Regions from separate parts of the Rhizobium sp. BT04 genome, predicted to be linked through region 1. Evidence: predicted binding sites of a transcription regulator. Region 1 holds the regulator's gene; the other holds the start of a gene.
The links. Region 1 encodes PhoB, which activates phosphate uptake and scavenging genes when phosphate is short. Its sites were predicted from a motif close to TGTCATNNANCTGTCAT; they were not measured.

Region 1 (4,213 bases):
CCGATATCGACGTCGTCGAACTTCGCGCCCGCGTTGGCATGGTCTTCCAGAAGCCGAATCCGTTCCCGAAGACGATCTATGAAAACGTCTCTTACGGCCCGCGCATCCATGGCCTCGCCAAGTCGAAGGCCGATCTCGACCAGATCGTCGAGACCAGCCTGCAGCGCGCCGGTCTCTGGAACGAAGTCAAGGACCGCGTGCATGAATCCGGCACGGGTCTTTCGGGCGGCCAGCAGCAGCGCCTCTGCATTGCACGCGCCGTCGCCGTCAGCCCTGAAGTCATCTTGATGGACGAGCCCTGCTCGGCGCTCGACCCGATCGCCACCGCCAAGGTCGAGGAGCTGATCCACGAACTGCGCGAGAACTACACGATCGTCATCGTCACCCACTCCATGCAGCAGGCCGCGCGCGTCTCGCAGCGCACCGCCATGTTCCACCTCGGCAATCTCGTCGAGGAGAACGACACCGACAAGATGTTCACCAATCCCGACGATCCGCGCACCCAGGACTACATCATGGGTCGCTTCGGCTGATTTTGGCGTTACCAAGCCTTTCCGTTATTCGAGGATAAAGCCCCATGGCATCGACACATATTTATTCTGCCTATGATGATGATCTGAAGTTCCTTTCCAGGCGGATTTCCGAAATGGGTGGCCTGGCCGAACAGATGGTCGCCGAATCCGTACGGGCGCTGGTCAACGGCGATACCGCGCTGGCGCAGAAGGTCATCTCCGACGATGTGATCCTCGATCACGCCGAACGCGAAATCGGCGACAAGGCGATCGTCACCATCGCCCGCCGCCAGCCGATGGCCGCGGACCTGCGTGAGATCATGGGTTCGATCCGCATCGCCGCCGATCTCGAACGCGTCGGCGACCTCGGCAAGAACACCGCCAAGCGCGTCATCGCCGTCCAAAGCACCGGCGTTCCCCGCAAGCTCGCCCGCGGCCTCGAGCATCTGTCCGAGCTGGCGCTCGTCCAGCTCAAGGAAGTGCTCGACGTCTACACGACGCGCGCCGCCGACAAGGCGAATGCGATCCGCGAGCGCGACAACGAGATCGACGCGATGTACACCTCGCTGTTCCGCGAGCTCCTGACCTACATGATGGAAGACCCGCGCAACATCACCAGCTGCACGCATCTTCTCTTCTGCGCCAAGAACATCGAGCGCATCGGCGACCACGCCACCAACATCGCCGAGACGATCTATTACATGGCGACCGGCGCGCAGCCGGAAGGCGATCGTCCGAAGGACGACAGCGCCAACACCGTCGGCGCGGTTACGGAATAATCGCCCGGACAGCCCGGGCCAGTCGCCCGGACAGCCCGGGCCAGTCGCCCGGACCAGTCAATTGCATGCGCGCCCGTGCGGGCGCGCAAAGAGGTCGCAGCCAGTTTGTGAATTTGCGCAGGATGCATTGCTTAAATCACCCCCGGTTTAAGGATCATGCGCGAGGAGACCGAGACGCATGATCCCGAGAGTTGCAGTTGTTGAAGACGAAGAAGCCCTGAGCGTGCTTCTTCGCTACAATCTCGAAGCGGAAGGCTTCGAGGTCGATACCATCCTTCGTGGCGACGAAGCCGAAATGCGGCTTCAGGAGCGCACGCCCGATCTTCTGATCCTCGATTGGATGCTGCCCGGCGTCTCCGGCATCGAGCTCTGCCGGCGCCTGCGCATGCGGCCGGAAACCGAGCGCCTGCCGATCATCATGCTGACGGCGCGCGGCGAAGAGAGCGAGCGCGTCCGCGGACTTTCGACGGGGGCCGACGATTATGTCGTCAAGCCCTTCTCGACCCCTGAGCTGGTTGCCCGCGTCAAGGCGATGCTGCGCCGCGCCCGTCCCGAGGTGCTGTCGACGGTGCTGAAGTGCGGCGATATCGAGCTCGACCGCGAAACCCACCGCGTCCATCGCAAGAGCCGCGAAGTCCGCCTCGGCCCCACCGAATTCCGCCTGCTGGAATTCCTGATGTCGTCGCCGGGCCGGGTCTTCTCCCGCTCGCAGCTTCTCGACGGCGTCTGGGGCCACGACATCTATGTCGACGAACGCACCGTCGACGTCCATGTCGGCCGGCTGCGCAAGGCGCTGAATTTCTCCAACATGCAGGACGTCATCCGCACCGTCCGCGGCGCCGGGTATTCGATGGAAGCCTGAGGGCTGCGTCACTACAGCTCGGCCGACGGCTCTTTCGTGATGCTCGGGCTTGTCCCGCTGCTGTCCGGTTCGCGGCGATGGACTGCCCCTCATCCGGCTGCCGCCACCTTCTCCCCGCTCGCGGGGCGAAGGGACCCCGCCGCGACGTCTCCGTTCCCCTTCCTACACCTCTCGTGTGGCACGTCCCCTCGCCCCGTTTACGGGGAGAGGGTTAGGGTGAGGGGCAGCCATAGCCGCAATGAGCGCTTCCATCCACGCATAAAAAAACGGGCCACGCGGCCCGTTTTCTGCATTCTAACGATGCTGTTCTTCTCAGCCAGCCCGCGCTGCCGCCCGGCGGCGTTCGTTGACCGGCTGGTAGGCGAGCTTCTGGTGATAGCTGCAATAGGGCGAATTGTCGGGGGATTCGCAGCCGCAGAAGTGGAAGTCGTCCTTCAGCGGATCGCCGACCGGCCACTTGCAGGTGCGTTCGGTCAGTTCCGTCAGGCCGAGGCGGCGCGAAATCGGCACGACCACGTTGCCCCTCGGCACATATTCCATTTCCTCGATCGTTTCGATCTCGATCTCTTCCTTCAGCATCGTTGCGCCCTGCTGGCGGGTAACGGTGCGGGTGGTGACGCGAGAGGCGTAGTTCGGCGCGCGCGGTGCCGCTGTATTGCGCTTCGGCGTTCGCGCCGCGGTGCTGGTGCCGCCGGCCTTGGCACGGCCCGGAAGGCTCAGTCGGTGAACCTTGCCGATAACAGCGTTTCTGCTGACACCGCCAAGTTGCGCCGCGATCTGGCTGGCGCTCAGTCCTTCGGCCCAAAGCTTCTTGAGTTTCTCGACCCGCTCGTCTGTCCAGTTCATGCCCTGTCTCCACCTTTTGCGTTGGTGATGGCAGAATCCCTCACCGTTGTCCCGGGAGCTCCGAAACAAGAAACGCTTGATCAATTTTGGTGACTAGTTCCGCCGCATGCAGTCTAGTAATTGAACTTTAACCTAGTGTGAGGCTGACTCCGTGACAAGAGTCGCATGAATCCGGATGAATCGAATTCGTAGTTTTCCCCAACTTGCTGCCCCTGCGTGGCATTTCTGCAATAATGCCTGTTGAAGACTGAAAATGCCGCTGCACACCCTTGCTGCATGCGCTAAGGGCGCAGTTTTGTTGACATTGCAGCGCGAAAAGGAAATAGTGCCAGTCGCCGCCGCAAGGCGGCATTTTTGATTTTTCGGGCCTGGTTTTCTTAGCCGGAGTCAGTCGCCCCATAACTTTAGATCGGGAGATCGCGCCATGGCTGAAGCCGCGCCGCTTTATGACACCTATTCTCGTGCCCCGCTGCGGTTCGAGCGAGGCGAGGGCGTGTGGCTGATCACCGAAAGCGGCGAGCGATATCTCGATTTCGGCGCCGGCGTCGCCGTCACCTCGGTCGGCCACAGCAATCCGCATGTGGTGGGCGCCCTGAAGGAGCAGGCCGACAAGGTCTGGCACCTCTCCAACATCTATGAGATCCCCGGCCAGGAGCGCCTGGCCAAACGGCTGACGGACGCCACCTTCGCCGACAAGGTGTTCTTCACCAATTCGGGCGCCGAGGCGCTCGAATGCGCGATCAAGACGGCGCGCCGCTATCAGTATTCCAAGGGCCATCCCGAGCGCTTCCATATCATCACCTTCGAAGGCGCCTTCCACGGGCGGACGCTGGCGACGATCGCCGCCGGCGGCCAGGAGAAATATCTCGAAGGCTTCGGCCCCAAGGCGCCGGGTTTTGATCAGGTGGCTTTCGGCGATATCGAAGCGGTGCGCGCCGCGATCACCGATGCCACGGCCGCAGTCCTGATCGAGCCGGTGCAGGGCGAGGGCGGCGTGCGTCCCGCCACCCCCGAATTCATGAAGGCGCTTCGCCAGATCTGCGACGAACACGGCCTGCTGCTGATCCTCGACGAGGTCCAGACCGGCGTCGGCCGTACCGGCAAGCTCTTCGCCCATGAATGGTCGGGCGTCACCCCCGACATCATGGCGGTCGCCAAGGGCATCGGCGGCGGGTTCCCGCTCGGTGCCTGCCTTGCCACATCAGAGGCTGCCT
Region 2 (4,213 bases), 1.1 Mb from region 1:
CTCGTGCTGACCGGCCTTATGGCGCATGTCGTCGTCACGATGACACGGTCGGCAAACGAGATCGATGACGCCAGGGCCAGTCGCGCCGCCGACGCAGCGATCGGAGCGTTCGTGGCTCGCCTGGGCGCGACAACGACGGACAATGCCGTATGGGACGATGCCTATAGTGCGACCTCATCGCCGACCGCCGCCGATTGGGCCTATGAGAACTGGGGAAAAACCAGCGCGGATTACCCGCTCTATGACGGCGCGATCGTGATCGGCCCCGACCGGAGTTCGGTCGTCTCCGCCTATGCCAAAGGCAAGCCTTTTCAGCCGGGCGCGTTTTTCGGCCAGGCCTTTTATGGGCAGATCAATGCTGCTGCCGATCCGGCGAAGGCGCCTGTGGTTAATTTTATCAAGACCGAAAGCGGTATCGCGCTGATCGCATCGCAGGCGATCCAGCCATTCGAGGCCGCCGGCGAGCTTCCGAAGCTCAGCACGCTGAGCTTCTACAAGGAATTTACATCAGAAGTTCTCGACGCGCTCTCAAACGAACATGAACTCGAAGGCCTGCACCTCGAGGCGGCGCCAAAGCCGGAATTCCTGAACACGCCGATCAAGGACATGAAGGGCGCCGTCATCGGCTATCTTGTCTGGCCGAGCAAGGCGCCGGGAAGCACGGTATTTCATCAGGTGACACCTTATGTTGCGGCCTCCGTCGCCATCCTTTCGCTGTTCCTGGTCGGTGTTCTCCTGGTCGGCGCGTCCGAGGCGCGGCGCCTGCGCCAATTGGCGCAGGCAGCGCTTTTCGAAGCGGGTCATGATAACCTCAGCGGCCTGTTCAACAGACATGGGCTTCTCGGCCTGCTGGAAGACATCGGGAATTCGGACTCTGCGCCACTCCGGCTCTATCTGGTCGATCTTGACGGCTTCAAGGCCGTCAACGATGCCTGGGGGCATGCGGTTGGGGACGATTTGATCCGAATGGTCTCGAAGGCGCTGATGGCCTGTCACCCCGAAATTCTTGCCGCAGGCCGGCTGGGGGGCGACGAATTTGCGCTGGTGCATGTCGGATCCGCCACGTGCGAAGATATGGAAACGACCATCCTGGCGCTGTTTGCCGAGCCCTTCAAAATCGACGGACGAACAATCGAAGTCGGAGCAAGCATCGGCGCTGCGGTGCGCGACGGAGACGTCGAGCCCTTGGAGCTTCTGCGCAGGGCCGACATGGCGCTCTACCGTGCCAAGGCAAATGGCAGAGGCCAGGCGGTCGAGTACGCCCCCGAGCTCGACCAGGAGCGCCAACGGGTCGCCGAAATGGAAGGCCGCTTGAAGGGCGCCATCAAGAGCGGCGCAATCGAAGCCGTTTTCCAGCCGCTCGTCTCCGCCACCACCGGCGCCGTGACCGGCCTGGAAGCGCTGGCGCGCTGGCGAACCGCAACAGGAAACATCAGTCCGGAGGTTTTCATCCCTCTCGCCGAGCGGTGCGGCCTCATCGATGCGCTCGGTGTTCATATGCTGAGAACATCGATCGAGCATGCCAAGAACTGGCCCGATCTGGCATTGTCGGTAAACGTTTCGCCGGTCCAGCTCTGCAATCCCGAATTTGCCGCCGAGGTGATCTCGGTCCTGCAGGAGCTCGATTTCAATCCGAAGCGCCTGACCTTGGAGATCACCGAAGGCGTTCTGATGACAAATCCGGATCAGGCCCGGCGCTCGATCGACCAGCTCAAGCGCGTCGGCATCAAGTTCGCACTCGACGACTTTGGCTGCGGCTACGCCAGCATTGGCGCCTTGCGGCAGTTCGGGTTCGATCGCATGAAGATCGATCGCTCGCTCGTCTCCGCTCTCGATGAAGGCGCCAATGGCGCCGATGTCCTTCGGGCGACCATTTCGCTGGCGACCGCCTTGCAGATTCCCGTGACCGCAGAAGGCATCGAGAATAGCCGCCAGGCGGCGATCCTGCGCGAGGCCGGCTGCGATCAGCTTCAAGGCTATCTGATGGGAAGACCGATGTCGGCACACGACATATCCAGCAGGCTGGAAGAAGAGTCGGCCGCATGATGGCGTTGCCGGTGACCCCGCGGAGCGGTGACCGGTAACCGCCGACGGAAATTCAAAAGCCTGAAACGACATTTTTAGCCACGGCTGCGGCAATCCACCACAGCCATGCGTCAATCTATCCCAATGTTTTTGCTAAGGCTTTGTTAAATCCCGCATTCAATGGAAAGGCGCCCAGCGCAGTGTTTGACGCATGGCCGCGCATTCGGTTTCAACGGTCAAAAGCCGTCATCAAACTGTAATAATACGCGCCTAGCCCGCCTGATGTGACGCGACTTTCAGCGCCCGAGACAATGGACACCCCCGCCATGGCGCTGGTCTCGTCGTTCTTCAAATCCATTAGGGAAGCGCTTCATATGCTCACCAGGAAACTCCTCTCGGCCTGCCTCGGTGCGGGTCTGGTTGCCGCTCTGGCGGTTTCGGCGTCGGCTGCCGATATCACCGGCGCCGGCTCCACCTTCGTCTATCCGGTGCTGTCCAAATGGTCTGCGGACTATAACAAGCAGACCGGCGACAAGCTGAACTACCAGTCGATCGGTTCGGGCGGCGGTATCGCCCAGATCAAGGCTGCAACGGTCGATTTCGGCGCATCCGACAAGCCGCTCGAGCCTAGGGAATTGACCGATGGCGGTTTCGGCCAGTTCCCGCTTGTTGTCGGCGGCATCGTTCCCGTCATCAACGTCAAGGGCATCAAGTCGGGCGAGCTGAAACTGACCGGCAAGGTTCTCGCCGACATCTATCTCGGCAACGTCACCAAGTGGAACGATAAGGCCATTGCCGATCTGAACCCCGGCCTGAAGCTGCCCGACAGCCAGATCGCCGTCGTCCACCGTTCGGACGGTTCCGGCACCTCCTTCAACTGGACCAACTATTTCTCCAAGGTCAACGAAGACTGGAAGAGCAAGGTCGGCGAAGGCACCGCCGTCAACTGGCCGGTCGGCATCGGCGGCAAGGGCAACGAAGGCGTCGCTGCCTACGTCACCCGCGTCAAGGATTCGATCGGCTACGTCGAATATGCCTACGCCCTGCAAAACAAGCTGCCCTACGCCCTGATCCAGAACGCTGCCGGCCAGTATCCGAAGCCGAATGCCGAAAGCTTCTCGGCCGCCGCCGCCAGCGCCGAATGGGCCAAGGCTCAGGACTTCTACCTGATCATGACCAACGCTCCGGGCGAAAAGGCCTGGCCGGTGACCGCCACGACCTGGGCGATCATGTACAAGGAACCGAAGGATGCGGCACGCTCCAAGGCTGCCTTCGCCTTCTTCAAGTGGGCGCTCGAAAACGGCCAGAAGGAAGCCTCTTCCCTCGACTACGTTCCGCTTCCGCAAGCCGTCGTGAAGCAGATCGAGGACTACTGGACAGCCTCGTTCAAGGGCTGATCCTTGCAAGAAACGCGGTCGGGGCGGAAAGCGAGGTTTTCCGCCCTAGAACAGGATGATTTTAGGCCGAGCCGGCCTAAAATCTGAATCCTGTTCTAAATTAAGGGGTTAGAGCATGATGTCGCCCGAAAACCGCTTACACTTTTCGGCATCATGCTCGAATACCTTTACCCCCTCAGCGCAGTCGAGCGTATTGATATGAGCGAAGCATCGGCATCGCTGCCCGTCTCCGGAGCGGGCGTGAAGCGTCGCGACGGCGCGACCGGCGATCGTATTTTCTATTGGATAGTTTTGGGCTGCGGCCTGTTTTGTTCTGGCGGCATTGCTTGCCGCGGCGATCTCCATGGCCTTGAGCGGGTTTCAGGCGTTCCGGACCTTCGGCCTCGGTTTCCTCACCGGCACGGAATGGGATCCGGTCGCCGAGCAGTTTGCGGGGCTTGTGCCGATCTACGGGACGCTGGTCACCTCGGCGCTCGCCATGATCATCGGCGTTCCCGTCAGCCTCGGTATCGCGGTTTTCATTACCGAAGTTGCGCCGCGCTCCATTCGCGGGCCGATCGGCGGCGCCGTCGAGCTTCTCGCCGGCATCCCCTCGATCATTTACGGCATGTGGGGTCTTTTCACCTTCGCGCCTTTCATGTCGGATTACATTCAGCCGGTGCTGATAGACTGGCTGGGCCCGATCCCGATGATCGGCGCGCTGTTCTCCGGCGCACCGCTCGGCATCGGCATGCTGACGTCGGGCATTGTGCTGGCGATCATGATCATCCCCTTCATCTCCTCGGTCATGC

Region 2: the regulator PhoB is predicted to act here: its motif matches at 2,270-2,286, upstream of pstS (phosphate ABC transporter substrate-binding protein PstS).

The regions. Positions count from the first base shown of each region.
Region 1 covers NZ_CP125652.1:3,587,012-3,591,224, forward strand. Annotated here, with positions in the region: gene pstB (phosphate ABC transporter ATP-binding protein PstB) at 1-533, shown strand, start outside; gene phoU (phosphate signaling complex protein PhoU) at 578-1,291, shown strand; gene phoB (phosphate regulon transcriptional regulator PhoB) at 1,470-2,153, shown strand; gene QMO82_RS25750 (GcrA family cell cycle regulator) at 2,466-2,999, opposite strand; gene QMO82_RS25755 (aspartate aminotransferase family protein) at 3,424-4,213, shown strand, end outside.
Region 2 covers NZ_CP125652.1:4,665,963-4,670,175, forward strand. Annotated here, with positions in the region: gene QMO82_RS31190 (bifunctional diguanylate cyclase/phosphodiesterase) at 1-2,046, shown strand, start outside; gene pstS (phosphate ABC transporter substrate-binding protein PstS) at 2,400-3,422, shown strand; partial or broken gene pstC (phosphate ABC transporter permease subunit PstC) at 3,621-4,213, shown strand, end outside.